One region of the Gordonia sp. NPDC003950 genome, then DNA from elsewhere that is predicted to be linked to it. Evidence: riboswitches for the same ligand, from Rfam matches in the RefSeq annotation. Region 1 holds a riboswitch; the other holds the start of a gene.
The links. A riboswitch is a leader RNA that binds a small molecule or an ion and turns the genes downstream of it on or off. The one in region 1 is predicted to bind S-adenosylmethionine.
Positions count from the first base shown of each region.

Region 2: linked by a shared signal. The riboswitch ahead of ACWETB_RS17340 (aminotransferase class V-fold PLP-dependent enzyme) and the one ahead of ACWETB_RS02445 (LLM class flavin-dependent oxidoreductase) in region 1 are both predicted to bind S-adenosylmethionine.

Region 1 covers NZ_JBSGIT010000002.1:154,002-161,502, reverse strand. Annotated here, with positions in the region: gene ACWETB_RS02465 (TetR/AcrR family transcriptional regulator) at 1-15, opposite strand, end outside; gene ACWETB_RS02460 (SRPBCC family protein) at 153-584, shown strand; gene ACWETB_RS02455 (SDR family NAD(P)-dependent oxidoreductase) at 589-1,440, shown strand; gene ACWETB_RS02450 (NAD(P)/FAD-dependent oxidoreductase) at 1,445-2,815, opposite strand; ZMP/ZTP riboswitch at 2,838-2,917, opposite strand; SAM riboswitch class I at 3,054-3,137, shown strand; gene ACWETB_RS02445 (LLM class flavin-dependent oxidoreductase) at 3,144-4,277, shown strand; gene ACWETB_RS02440 (ABC transporter substrate-binding protein) at 4,277-5,905, shown strand; gene ACWETB_RS02435 (ABC transporter permease) at 5,914-6,909, shown strand; gene ACWETB_RS02430 (ABC transporter permease) at 6,902-7,501, shown strand, end outside.
Region 2 covers NZ_JBSGIT010000020.1:17,357-24,857, forward strand. Annotated here, with positions in the region: gene ACWETB_RS17320 (MDR family MFS transporter) at 137-1,861, opposite strand; gene ACWETB_RS17325 (MarR family winged helix-turn-helix transcriptional regulator) at 1,848-2,372, opposite strand; gene alc (allantoicase) at 2,560-3,543, shown strand; gene ACWETB_RS17335 (hypothetical protein) at 3,585-4,028, opposite strand; gene ACWETB_RS17340 (aminotransferase class V-fold PLP-dependent enzyme) at 4,025-5,344, opposite strand; SAM riboswitch class IV at 5,361-5,474, opposite strand; gene ACWETB_RS17345 (isochorismate synthase) at 5,566-6,651, shown strand.

The DNA.
Region 1 (7,501 bases):
GCCTCGCGATCGCATACGTCATTATGGCTCGGATGGCGGCGACCGAAGGCCGTGACGGGGTACATACCGTCGGCCATTGTCTCAGTGCGTAGTGTGGCGCGTGAGCCGGCGCACGTGCCGTGCGCCTCGGCGAACCGACAGGAGGGTCCGTCATGGGCGTTGTCAGGCATTCGTCCCAGATCTCCGTGCCGCGCGCTGCGGTGTTCGAGTACATCAACGACTACACCAACGTGCCCGAGTACATGTTCGGGGTGCACAAGTTCGCGCCGACCACCGAGGTCACCAGCGGTGTGGGGTCGGTCTTCGACGTCGAGTTGAAGGCCGGGCCGAAGACCCTGAAGTCGGTCGTCGAGACGATCGAGTGGGTAGAACACGAGTTGATCGTGCTCAAGGCGATTGACGGGTTCCAGGCCAACACCGCGTGGAGGTTCCGCGATACCGACGGCGGCACCGAGGTCCATGCCGAATTCGAGTACATCCTGCCCGGTGGGCTGCCCGGCCGAGCGCTGGGCGCGATCATGGAGCCGTTCGCGGCCCAGGCCGTCAAGTACACGGAGAAGAAACTGCGCGACGAATTGGAGTGATTCGATGGTCTCCCTCTCGCCTGGCGCCGTGTCGGCGACGGTTTTTGAGATCATGCAGCGTCGGACGATGCTGCCCTCCGTCATCGAGGACACCCTCACCGGTCGGGGACGAGACGTCGCCGGCCTGCGGGTGGTGCTGACCGGCGCGTCGGCCGGCATCGGCCGGGTGGCCACGCAGCAACTCACCGCCCGCGGGGCGCAGGTGATCGCCGTGGCGCGCCGCGAGGCGGAGTTGGCCTCGCTGGCCGACGAGACCGGCTGCGACTACCTGATGGCCGACCTGTCCGACGAGGCCGACACCGACCGGCTGCTCGGTGAGCTGTCCGGGCGGGAGATCGACGTCCTCGTGAACAATGCCGGCCGGTCGATCCGGCGGTCCATCATCGATTCCACCGACCGGCTCCACGACTACCGCCGCACCATGGCGATCAACTACTTCGCCGCCGTCCAACTGAGCCTGGGACTGCTGCCCGGCATGGTCGAGCGCGGTCACGGCCAGATCGTCAACGTCTGCACGTGGGGACTGATGGCCGGAACCTTCCCGCGGTTCTCCGCCTACGCGGCGTCGAAGAATGCGCTGTCGATATTCGGCCGCAGTCTCAACGCCGAACGACCCCATCCCGGAGTGCGTGCCACCAGTATCTACTATCCGCTGGTGCGGACCGAGATGATCTCGCCGACAACCGAATACGACGATGTGGCGGCACTGTCGGTGGACGAGGCGGCGAATTGGATCGTCCGGGCGATCACCCACCGGCCCGAACGCATTGCTCCCGCCGCCCTGCGGACGGTGCTGCCGGTCCTCGATTACCTCTCGGCACCCACCGCGGACCGCGCGATGGGCTCCATCACCTGAGAGATCAGGCCGCGAGGTCGTGTGACAGCCGATCGATCGCCGCCCGCGCGAACACCTGTTGCTCGGTGACCGCCAACTGATCACGGTTGCGGGAGGTGAAGGCCAGGGTCCAGTCGATGAACGTGATGAACCGATTGCGGAATCCCACCAGGTACAGCAAATGCAGGAACAGCCACCCCAGCCAGGCGAAGAAGCCGGAGAACTCGACGGCCCGTGAGGTGCCCGGGATGGGTACCCGTGCGACCGCGCAGTGCCGGGCGACGGTCGCCATCGACCCCTTGTCCCAGTAGGCGAACGGCTTTCGGTCGCGGTAGGTGCCATTGATCCGGGCGACGACGGCGTCGGCGGCGTACCGCCCGGACTGATTGGCGGCCGGGGCCTGACCGGGGACGCCGTCGACGGCCATCATGTCACCGATCACGAACACCTCGGCATGGCCGGGGATGGTCAGGTCGGGTTCGACGCGCACCCGACCCGCGCGGTCGAGTTCCACCCCGCACTGCTCGGCGAGCTGTCGGCCGAGCGGACTGGCCGCAACCCCCGCCGACCACACCTTGCACTGACTCTCGATGCGACGCGTCGAACCGTCGGCATGGCGCACCACGAGTCCGTCGTAGTCCATGTCCACGACCATCGCACCGAGTTGCACATCGACTCCCAGTGCGCGCAAATGCTTCTCGGCCCGGGAACCCAACCGTTCACCGAACGGCGGCAACACCGCCGGTGCGGCGTCGAGCAGGATCACCTTGGCCTGCGTCGAGTCGATGGACCGGAAGGCGCCGCGCAGCGTCGTGCCGGCCATCTCCGCGATCTGACCGGCCATCTCGACCCCGGTGGCCCCGGCTCCGATCACCACGAACGTCAGCAGGCGATCACGCTCGATCGGGTCGGTGGACAGTTCGGCCTGCTCGAACGCCCCGAGGATGCGGCCGCGCAACTCGAGTGCGTCGTCGACGGTCTTGAGGCCCGGCGCGAACTCCGCGAAATGGTCGTTGCCGAAATAGGATTGGCCCGCACCGGCGGCAATGATCAGACTGTCGTACCGAGTGGTGGTGACACGTCCGAGCATGCGCGAGGTCACCGCACGATTCTCCAGGTCGATGGCCTCGACATCGCCCAGGGCCACCGTCACATTCCGTTGGTTGCGAAGAATCACCCGCACCGGCGGTGCGATCTGGCCCTGTGAGATCACCCCGGTGGCGACCTGGTACAGCAACGGCTGGAACAGATGATGAGTCGTGCGTGCAATCAGGGTGATGTCGACGTCGGCATGCTCGAGTCGACGAGCGGCGGCCAGCCCGCCGAACCCCGATCCGATGATGACGACATGGTGCCGGCGGGTCCTGCCGCCGGTAACCGGTACGCGCTGGGTCATGGCACGTTTCCTTCTGGTATGGAATCGACACCCAGGCGGACGATGTCGGGAAACGGTGCTCCTTGCCGGTGGACTCCGGCTGCGCCAGTCGCACAACCGACGATAGCCCATCGAGCAACCGGTGGCGAGGCCGATTTAAATTCTTCGGCGCGAGATAATCGTCGCCGCATTCGGGCGTGGACGGCGCCCGTCTCGACATTCTCTTTGCCTGTCTCAACATCACGGGCCTACGGTGAATCGACCATCTGGAGCGACCGAGAGACCCGGCTCGTCGACGTCGCAGCAACCCGCCCCAGGGTGCTAACGCCGGGATCGATGGGAGACCCCCGTGACGTTTCGTGACCATGCCCCGCTGTCGGTGCTCGATCTCGCACCGATCAGCGAGGGTGCCGATCCTGCTGCTGCGCTGCACAATACGATCAATCTTGCGCAGCACGCCGAGCAGTGGGGGTACCACCGCTACTGGGTGGCCGAACACCATTTCGCGGCCGTCGCGAGTTCGGTGCCGGCGTTGCTCATCGGTCAGATCGCGGCCGCGACCCGATCGATCCGCGTCGGGTCGGCGGCGGTGCAGGTCGGGCAGACGACGGCGGTGTCGGTGGCCGAGTCCTTCGGGATGCTCGACGTGTTCCACCCGGGCCGAATCGATCTGGGGCTCGGCCGATCCGGACAGCGACGCGCTGAGGCGGTGGCAACACCCGCGGGCCCGGTCGCGATTCCCGCACCGAGCGCGAGTCGGCTCGTCGACGGGGTGGTGATCCCTGAACCTGTCGATGTGACTGCGCTACTGGCACATTCGCCTCTCGCACGCAGCTTCGAGGTGTTGACGCAGCCGGGTGCGCAGCCACCGCACTTCGACGAGCAGGTCGACGACATCCTGTCGCTCCTCGACGGCACCTACACCAGTCCGTCGGGTCAGCAGCTGCATGCGGTTCCGGGTGAGGGAGCCGACGTGCAGGTGTGGATCTTCGGCAGCAGCAAGGGGCAGAGCGCTCACGTCGCCGGTGCCCGCGGACTCCCGTTCGCGGCCAACTACCACGTCAGCCCCGGCACCACCCGCGAAGCGGTCGCGGCGTACCGGCAGGCGTTCCGCCCGTCGTCGGTGTTGGACGAACCCTATGTGGTGGTGTCCGCCGACGTGGTGGTGGCCGACGACGACGACACCGCGCGGCATCTGGCCAACGGCTACGGGCGGTGGGTGCACAGCATCCGCACCGGCCACGGCGCCATCGAGTACCCCGACCCGGCGACGGCGCAGCCGCTGCCCGCCGACGAGCTGGCACTGGTCGCCGATCGGCTCGAGACCCAGTTCGTCGGCTCACCCGACACCGTCGTGCAGCGGCTCGCTGCACTCGGGCGCCTCACCGACGCCGACGAACTCGTCATCACCTCGGTCACCCATGACCATGCTGACCGGCTGAGGTCGCATGAGCTGCTCGCCAAGGCGTGGGGGCTGATCTGATGAAGCGCATCGCTGTCACTGCGAAACCGGCCGTCTCCACACTCGCCGTGGTGGCCGTGGCCGGTGTGCTCACCGCCTGCGGTTCTGGGTCCTCGGGCTCCGACGACGCCGGACCGCCGGTGCCGGGAGGCACCCTGCGCTACGGACTCTCCGACGCCCCCACATGCTCGGACCCGGCCCAGAGCGGCACCAACCAGACGATCTATGTCACCCGGCAGGTCGTCGATTCACTCACCGATCAGGACCCGGGTGATGGCAAACTCAAGCCCTGGCTCGCCCAGAGCTGGGAGGTGAGCCCGGATGCGCGGACCTTCACCTTCCACCTCAAGCCCGGTGTCACCTTCAGCGACGGCACCCCGCTCACCGCCGAATCCGTCAAGGAGAACTTCGACGCCATCGTCGGGCCGCTCGGCGCGGCCAAGGCACCGTTGGCGGCGACCTACCTCGGCGGATACGCCGGCACCACCGTCGTCGCTCCGCTGACCGCGCGGGTGGCGTTCGGTGCCCCCAATGCGCAGTTCCTGCAGGCCACCTCGACTCCACAGTTGGGGATTCAGTCCGACACCACCGTCGCCGCAACGCCGGAGGAGAGGTGCCAGGGCACCAACATCGGATCAGGACCGTTCGTGTATTCGGGCTGGGCGCAAGGCAAGTCGGCGTCACTGCGCAAACGCACCGGATACCGCTGGGGATCGTCGGTATTCGGTCACGCCGGTGACGCCTACGTCGACGGCATCGACTTCACGGTGATCGGGGAGTCCGGGGTGCGCACCGGATCGCTCGCCTCCGGGCAGCTCGACGCGATCAGCGACGCCCTGCCCAACGACAAGCCGCAGATCACCGCGGCCGGTGGACAGGTCCTCACCGCGGTGAACCCGGGTGTACCGTTCGGGTTGCAGCCCAACGTATCCCGTGGTGTCCTCGCCGACGCCGCGGTGCGGCGCGCACTGCTGCCGGCGATCAACCGGCAGGAGTTGGTGACCACCGTCCTCGACGACGACTTCCATCCCGCCACCGGAGTCCTGGCGTCCAACACCCCCGGATACTCGGACTCCTCGGCCGAGTTGCGCTTTCAGCCGGACACGGCGAAGAAGATTCTCGAGGACGCCGGCTGGAGGGCCGGCGCCGATGGAATCCGGACCAAGGACGGACAACGCCTGAGCTTCTCGGTGCTCTACAGTCCGGTGTTCGCCGGCAACCAGGCCATCCTCGAACTCGTCCAGCAGCAACTGAAGAATGTGGGCGTCGAACTGAAACTCGACGTCGTGCCGGCGGCCACGGCCACGGTCCGGCAGAACTCCGGTGACTACGACGCGGTCTACTACAATGTGACCCGTGCCGACGGCGACATCCTGCGCACCCAGTTCGGGCTCACCGGACGAAACCTGAACCGGCGCGGACCGATTCCCGCTCTCGATGTGGCCCTGGCCGGGGAACAGTCCACCACCGACACCGCGCAACGCAATGTCCACCTCGCGACCGCACAACAACAGATCCTCGACAACGGATTGTTCGTCCCGACCATCGAGTTGTCGCAGGCCATCGGTGCCGCGGCCACCACCCATCAGGTGACGTTCGACGCCTCGTCGCGGTTGCAGTTCCACGACACGTGGTTGTCCGGGCGGTGAACGCGACGATGCTGCGTTATCTCGGAATCCGGTTGCTCTCCGCCCTCGGGGTGCTGTGGGCGGCATTCACCGTGGCGTTCGTCATCCTGATTCTGCTGCCGTCCGATCCGGTGGCCATCGCCACCTCGGGCGATGCGTCGACACCGGTGGATCCGGCGGCGGTCGAGGCCCTCAGGGCCCGCTACGGCCTGAATCAGTCGGTGGGGCAGCAGTATTGGTCGGCGTTGACCGGCGCGGTCCACGGTGACTTCGGTGTGTCGATCTCTCAGGGCCGGCCGGTCACCGCGGTCATCGCCGACGCACTGCCGAGCACCGTCGCCCTGACACTCACCTCGGTGCTGCTCGCCGTGTGTCTCGGCGTGGGATTGGCCGTCACCGCCACCTACACCTCGTGGTCAGGGCTGCGGCGCGCACTGCTGTCGGTCCCACCGCTGGTCGTGGCCCTGCCCACGTTCTGGGTCGGTCTGATCCTGCTGCAGATCTTCGCTTTTCGGCTCGCCTGGTTGCCGGCGTTCGGTGACACCCGGTCCGGTTCACTGGTCCTGCCCGTGGTCACCCTGGCGATCCCGTATGCCGGAGTCATCGGTCAGGTTCTGGCCACGAGCATGAGCGCCACGGATGCCGAGCCATTCGTGCAGACGGCGACCGCCAAGGGGGCGAGTCGGATTCGGGTCATCACCCACCACATCCTGCGGATCGCCTCCTTGCCCGCGTTGACCGTGGCCGGTGTCGTGGTGGGCAACCTCCTCGGCGGTGCGGTGGTCGTGGAGACCGTCTTCTCCCGGCCCGGCGTCGGCAAGCTCGCTCAGAGTGCCGTTCTGGCGCAAGATATCCCGCTGGTCCTTGCCCTGGTGACGTTCTCCGCCGCGGTCTTCGTCACCGTGAACCTGCTGGTGGACATCGCCTATCCGTTCATCGATCCTCGAGTGGTGAGGCGGTCCGCCCCGACACCGACCACCGCGTCCGTCGACGATCGCAGCCCACGTGAGGTGGTCAATGTCTGAGCAGTCCAGTGCCCCGTCCTCGGTGTCGTCCGCGTCGTCGTGGTCGTGGCCGGTCTGGCGTGCGCGCCCCGACGCGATCGGGGTGTGGTTGCGCCGCAACGCCACCACGGTCCTGAGCGTGGCCGTGATCGCGCTGGCACTCGGATTCGCGGTCGTACCATCGGTGTTCGCCGATGGCGATCCACTCCTCGCGGTGCCCGCCGACAAGCTCCGGGCGCCGAGTGCCGAGCACTGGTTCGGCACCGACAATCTTGGTCGGGATGTTTACACGCGATTCGTCCACGGCGCGGCGTTGTCGCTGACCGCCACGGTCTCCGCCGTCGCGATCGCACTGGCGATCGGTGCCCTGCTCGGGTTGATCGCCGGCACCGCGGGTGATCTCACCGACGGTGTGATCATGCGCGCCATCGACGTGATGCTCGCGATTCCGCAACTGCTGTTGGCACTCGCGATCATCGCCGCACTCGGATTCGGCACCACCAAGGTCGCCATCGCCGTCGCGGTGGTGCTCATCGCGGGATTCGCGCGCGTCATGCGGGCCGAGGTGTTACGGGTGCGTCATGCACCGTACGTGGAGGCCGCCCGGGCGTTC
Region 2 (7,501 bases), on a different contig from region 1:
CTGATCCGCGGGCGCGCTCGGCTGTTGTCTGGGCGCTGTCAGTGTGGTGGCGAGCGCTGTCAGTGTGGTGACGAGCGCTGTCAACGTTCAGGAGAGCGCTGTCAACGTTCAGGAGAGCGCCGTCAGTGGGGCTCGGTCAGGACTTCTGCGGCTCCCCACTCGGTGCGTCCTTGGGCGCACCGATCGGGCGCCCCGACCGCAGCGGCAGTTCCTTCCAGGTGACGGTGCCGATGATGGCGAGCAGCGACACGATCGACACGGTCAGGAACACCCGGTCCATCGAGTTGGCGAAGCCGGTCATGATGGGTTCCGACAGCGAGTCGGGCAGCTTCGCGATGATCGACGTGTCATTCATGACACTGTCGGAGGATCCGGAACCGGCCGCGCCGGGATTGGCCTGGCTCGCGATCAGCGACTGACCGAATTCACGCACCTGCGGATCGCTGCTCTGGGCCGCCTCCATCACCCCGGCAGAGAATCCCGGCTGCGTCGACGCGGCGGTCATCTCGTCCTTGATGTTGGGTCCCATCAGTGAGAACAGCAGTGAGAAGAACACGGCCACACCGAGGGTCGCACCGATCTGCCGGAAGAACGTGGCGGTTCCGGTCGACAGTCCCATATCCTTGGGCGGCAGGATGTTCTGCATCGCGAGGGTGATCGGCTGCATCAGATTGCCCAGGCCGAAGCCGAGCAGTGCGGCATAGAGCATAACCACCCACACCGGCGTGGTGATGCTGACGTAGTGCAGCAGGAATGTCGCGACCGTGATCAGTACCGACCCGAGGATCGTGAAGACCTTGTATTTGCCGGTGCGCGAGATCAATTGACCCGACGCCACCGATCCGGACATCAGTCCGAGCACCATCGGCAGCATCTGCAGTCCGGCCACCATCGGGCTCGAACCGCGCAGCACCTGGTAATACTGCGGCAGCATCGAGATGCCGCCGAACATCACCGCGCCGACGACCATCGATACGACGATGCCCTGCGCGAAGACCCGATTCTTGAACACCCGCAGCGGGATCAGGGCGTCGTCGCCCATCTTGTTCTCAATCCAGATGAACGCAGCCAGCCCGACGACGGCAATGGCGTAACACACGATCGACTTCGTCGACCACCATCCCCACACGCGGCCCTGCTCGGCCACCACCAGGATCGGCGCCACTGTCACCGCGAGTGCCGTCGCGCCCCAGTAGTCGGTGCGGGTTCCGGTGCCCTTGTTCTGGTCATAGTTGAGGACGGCGTAGACGACGAACAGCGCGATGATGCCGATCGGCACGTTCACCAGGAACACCCAGCGCCACCCGGAGATCCACAGGATCGACGACTGGCCGGCGAAGAAGCCGCCGAGGACCGGGCCGAGCACGCTCGAGGTGCCGAACACCGCCAGGAAGTAGCCCTGGTACTTGGCTCGTTCCCGGGGCGGGACGATGTCGCCGATGGTGGTCAGTGCGAGGGTGAACAGACCACCGGCACCGAGCCCCTGGAGCGCTCGGAAGCCGGCCAGCATGTACATCGACGTGGCCATCGAACACAGCAGTGACCCGATGACGAAGATCGAGATGGCCAGCAGGAAGAACGGTTTGCGGCCGTAGATGTCGGAGAGCTTGCCGTAGAGCGGGGTGACGATCGTGGAGGTCACCAGGTAGGCGGTGGTGACCCAGGCCTGCAGGTCGTAGCCCTGCAGGTCGTCGGCGATGGTGCGGATCGCCGTCGAGACGATGGTCTGGTCGAGGGCGGCGAGGAACATGCCGATCATCAGTCCGGCCATCACTGTGAGGATCTGGCGATGCGTCAGACCGGCACCCGCGTGTTCTACGGGTGAGGCCGACGAGGCGGCCGCCGCGTCATGGTTGGTCATCGGGGTCCTTTCGATCGGGCTGGGATTCGTCGTTGGCGTGCTTCCCGGATGGGGGTCTCGCGCAGTCGGGAACCATGAAGGTCTCGGTGGCGTCGACGAATCGGTTGAGCAAGCTCACCAAGGTGGAGAGTTCGTCGGCGGTCCAGTCCGACATGGCGTCGTTCATCGCCGCGCGCCGAGCCGAGCGCATGGCCTCGACCTGGGCGTCTCCGGCTTCGGTGATCACCAGCAAAGTCGCCCGTCCGTCGTGCGGGTCGGCCTCCCGACGCACCAGCCCCTTGTCGACGAGTTGGGCGACCTGTCGGCTGACCGTGGACGGATCGGAGTTGAGCGCGCCCGCGAGTTCGCGGGAACGCATCGGTCGGCGCTGCAGATGGAAGAGTCCCTTGAACGCCGCGATCTCGACGTCGCCGTCCGGTGTGCGCAGGGTCGTGTGCACGGCTCGGTCACGTACCCGCAGGTAGCGGGACAGCGCGTCGAAGAGGCGGTCGACCTCGACCGGATCGAGCATGGCGGATCCCCCCGGATGAGTCGGAGCAATTCTTCGGTGCGCGAATCAATCAGTTGCAATGTGCACCTAGTTGGACTGCGCAAGTATGCGCTCGAATGTGCCGCGATCGCAAACGCCATTAGGATCGGTGGCCGTGACCCCTTCGCCCCCACCCACCGCGTCCGGAACCCGCCCTCACTTCACTTCGATGCCTGACCTGGCATTACGGGATCTCGGCGGTGCCGTCGTGTGGTCGAATGACGACCTGTTCGCGGAGGCGCAGAACCTCATCTCGACGCCGCCCGCGGAGTACCGGCCCGCGACGTTCGGTCACAAGGGCCAGATCTATGACGGCTGGGAAACACGGCGTCGTCGTCGCGATGGGGTCGACCAGGCGATCATCCGCCTCGGCGCTCCGGGCGTGATCTACGGCGTCGTCGTCGACACCGCCTGGTTCAAGGGCAATTACCCACCGTTCATCTCGGTGGAGGCCGCCGCCAAGGAGGGTGTGGTCTCCGTCGACGAACTGGTCAACGACACCGAGTGGATCACCATCGTCGACAAGAGTCCGGTCGACGGGGACACCCGCAATCCGTTCCGGGTGGATGCCAAGGACCGTTTCACCCATGTGCGTCTGACGATGCACCCCGACGGCGGCATCGCCCGCTTCCGGGTGCACGGCCGAGGCGTGCCCAACCCGCACTTCTTCCGGTACGGCCACTTCGACCTGGCCGCGCTGGAGAACGGCGGCCTGATCACGGCCTGCTCCAACATGTTCTACAGCTCACCGAACAACCTGCTGATGCCCGGCCGGGCCCGCCACATGGGTGAGGGCTGGGAGACCTCCCGACGCCGCGACGACGGCAACGACTGGGTGCAGGTGCGCCTGGCCGGCCAGGGGCGGGTCAGTCTGATCGAGCTCGACACGAGCTACTTCCTGGGCAATGCACCAGGCGCCGCCACGGTCCGCGGCCGTGACGGCGACGACGGCGAGTGGTTCGAGGTCCTGCCCCGCACCGAGCTGCAGCCCGACACCCGGCATCGGTTCGTCATCGACCTGGACCGGCCGATGACCGAGGCACGGCTGGACATCTACCCCGACGGGGGCATGGCCCGGTTCAAGCTGTACGGACTGCTCACCGAGGAGTCCTACGCCGGGCTCATCGAGCAGTGGGAGCGCGGCGAGGCCTGAGGTCGAGTCTGTGCACTCCGGACCGGTGCGAGATCTGCGGATCAGGCGACGCGTCGGGCGGCACCGGTGAACGCCGGCAGCACGAGCTGACGGACCCGGTTCTCGGTCGCCGACCCGTCCAACGACACCAGGATCACCGCGTCGGCGACCTCGGCGGCGTAGATGTCGCGGATGAGGGTGACCAGCCCGCCGGGTGTGCCGATGTAGCGGACGGTACCGCCGTCGAGCTCGTCGGGGATACCCGCGACCGCCGCCCGTGCCGACGCGGCATTCGGGGCGATGGCCACCTCGACCTCCAGTGCCACACAGAAATTCGCGGTGTCCCGGGTGCCGGATCGCAGCACCGACCGCGCCCGCTGCGCGTCGCGAAGGGTCGGTCGACGCACCACGATCGGCACGTCGATGGCCGACACATCCCCGGCCAGTGCCACGCGCAGACCGGGGCGGCCGATGCTGATGCGGACGTCGGAGAGTTCGGCGGTCATGGCTGTGCCTTTCCGGGAGTAGTGCGGGTGAGTTCGGAGAGTGCGGTGACGAGCCGATCGACGTCGGCGGAATCGGTACCGAGACCGAAGCTCGCGCGGACCGCGCCGTCGGTGTGTCCGAGTCGGGCCAGCAGCGGATGCGCGCAGAACTTGCCGTCGCGCACGCCGATTCCGTGATGATCGCTGAGGTACTCGGCGACGGCGCGCGGCGTGTGTCCGTCGACGGAGAAGCCGGCGATGCCGACGCGATCGAGGTCGTCGGAGAAGATCCGCAGCGGCGTCACGTCGGCGACGCCGGCCAGTCCGGCGTCCAGACGGGCGCGCAGTTCCGCCTCATGCAGGCCGATCAGTTCGAATCCGAGATCGACGATGGCATCGCAGGCGGCGGCAATGGCGATGGCGCCCAACACATTCGGTGAGCCGGCCTCATGCCGCGCGGCACCCGAGTGCCAGGCGGTCGAGGCGCAGTTCTCGTCGGGTCCGTCGACGAGGCTCACCTGCGCCGACGCCCCGCCGCCGGCAAGGTACGGGTCGGCGGCGTCGAGCCAGTCGCTGCGACCGATGAGGACTCCGGATCCAAAGGGTGCGTAGAGCTTGTGGCCGGAAAAGACGAGGTAATCGATGCCGTGACTGACGATCGACACCGGTCGGTGTGCCACCAGTTGCGCGGCGTCGACGAGGATGCGGGCACCGTGGCGGTGGGCGATCGAGGCCAGCCGCGAGATGGGCAGCACCTCGCCGGTGACGTTGGATGCCGCGGTGACGGCGAGCAGGGCGGCCGGCGCCGCGGCGAGTTCGGCGTCGAGCGCGGCCAGGGTGTCCTCGAGGGTGTCGCACGCCGAGACGATGCGCGCGGTCCCGTTGTCACGGGACACCCACGGCAGCAGGTTCGCGTGGTGCTCGATGTCGAGAACGACGACGTCACCGGGGGTGCAGTGGGCGGCCAGGTTGATCGCGTCGGTGGTGTTGCGGGTGAAGACGACGGTGTCGTCGGTGCGGCCACGCACGAAACGTCGGACGGTGTCCCGGCACTGCTCGTAGCGGCGGGTGGTGACCTGCGACAGGTGGCCGGCGCCGCGGTGGACGCTGGCGTACTGACTCACCGACGCCGCGACGGCGTCGGCGACGGCGGTGAGGGCGGGCGCGCTGGCCGCGTAGTCGAAGTTGGCGTAGCGGATCTGATCACCGCTGGTCAGCGGGACGAGTTCGGCGGCACCGACGACCGAGGTCAGCGGTCCGATGGTCGACAGGTCGGCGGCATCGGACTGCACCGCGCAGTCGTTGCGGCAATCAGTGGTGGTGGCGACAGCAGTCATCGCAAAGGCTCCTTGGAATCCACGCTTGCCGTGCCCGGTCGGTACACGGCCAGGTCGTCACCCGGAGCACCCCACCGCGGAGGAGGGTTGCCGGCCAGCTAGCCGGGGCTTGTCGCTGGCACTCATGACCTGCACCAAGGGTGGCCTACGGCGCGCAAGGGTGTCAATTTTCACTCAGCGTGAGCGAAAGGCCGCGGCCCGTCGTCGCCTAAGTTGGTTGGGTGCCCGTCTCCGATACCCACGCCGCGTCACCGTTCGTCCTGTCGCGGCCGCACGGGACGGTGCGAGCGCGCGGCGTGCGGACGCGATTCGCCGACGCCGACGACGCCGCGACCCGGCTGCGCAGCGGCGCCGTCGATGCGGTCGTCGGGGCGGTGGCCTTCGATCCCTCGGCCCCGTCGGCGCTGTTCGAGCCGGTGACGCTGTCCCATGAACCGACTCCGCTCGCCGGGAGCCGACCACCGCGCCGGACGCTGATTTCGTCGGAGCAGATTCCCGATTCGGCCACCCATCGTGATCGGGTGCGTGCCGCGTTGTCGGCGATCGCCTCCGGCGCATTGGCGAAGGTCGTCCTCGCCAGAATGATTCGGGCTCAACTGGATTCGCCGGTCACGGTCGACGGGCTGCTGGCCGCACTCGCCGGCGGCAACAGCGAACACAACGCCTTTGCCGTCGACACCGGCACCTCGTGGCTGCTCGGCGCGAGCCCGGAACTGTTGCTGCGCAAGGACGGTCGCGAGGTGACGTGCCGGCCATACGCCGGTTCGGCGCCGCGCTCGGCCGATCCGGAGGCCGACCGGGAGTCCCGCGAGAAGCTCGCGGCGTCGGAGAAAGATCACCGCGAGCACGCGTTCGTCGTCGAGCACCTCCGGGATCGCTTGGCACCGTTGTGCCGCGAACTCGCGATCCCCGATGAGCCGCAGTTGTTGTCGACCGGCGAGATGTGGCATCTGGCGACCCCGATCCGGGCGATACTCGACGACGACGCCGTCGGCGCCCTGGATCTTGCGATCGCGCTGAGTCCGACACCGGCGGTCGGCGGCACACCGAGCGAGGTGGCCACGGAATTCATTCGCGCACACGAGGAACCGCGCGGGTTGTACGCCGGTGCGGTCGGGTGGGCCGACGCGGCCGGCAACGGCGAATGGATGGTGACCATCCGGTGCCTGGAACTCGAGCCCGACCTCCGTTCCTTCCGCAGCTGGGCGGGTGGCGGCATCGTCGCCGACTCCGACCCCGATGCCGAACTCGCCGAGACCACCGCGAAACTCCTAACGGTATTGCGGGCGTTGGGTATCGAGGACTGACTCGCCGCGTCGAGTGGGCGCCCTTTCCCGTCGAGTGGGCGCACTTTCCCGTCGAGTGGGTGCCCTTTCCCGTCGAGTGGGTGCCCTTTCCCGTCGAGTGGGCGCCCTTTCCCGCCTTGCATCGCGAGTTCTCGGGACACCCCGACGCGGCAGGTGAACTCCCGATTGTCGAGGGCGCGCACCGAGTCGGCATCGATGACGCCGTACCCGTCGAGATAGCCGGGTTCGTCATCCTCAGCGTCCCGGGTGGATTGGTCGGCGACCACGAAGATCGATGCGCGGGCGGCGGCACAGGTAGCGGCGGTGGGGCGCGGTGTTCGGGACCAGTACACAAACAGCTTGCTGCGGATCGGGCTGGGCGGACCCCGACTGGGCGGAACCCGGCTGGGCGGAGGCCAACTCTGTGCCGGCGACCACAGGTGCGTCGACTGGGATCGCAGGATATGCTGGATCCTCGCCCATGCCATCGTCAGTGCGAGCACCGCCAGGAACCACGTCGGAATCGCGTTGCTCCTCACACACCGGAGACCGACCGCCAATCGGTCCTGCCCCTGGGTCAACGCGATCAACGCATCGGCACGACGCTGCGCCATCGACCGCCGATCCGCTGACTGCGGCGAAGCCCTGGCTCGACGCCCGCCGGATACACCCGGAAGAGCACAGACGAGTTCACCTGAACCAGAACCACTTTCACGCACCTCGGCCCCACCCGGAACTCCCGGGTGGGGCCGTTGCATATCGACCGAGGCCAGCCGATCAGATCCACATCCACAGCCACTGACGGCTGCGCGGGTCGTAGCGACGCACGCGGCGACGACGCTGGACGCGGACGGGATTGTTGTTGCGGCGA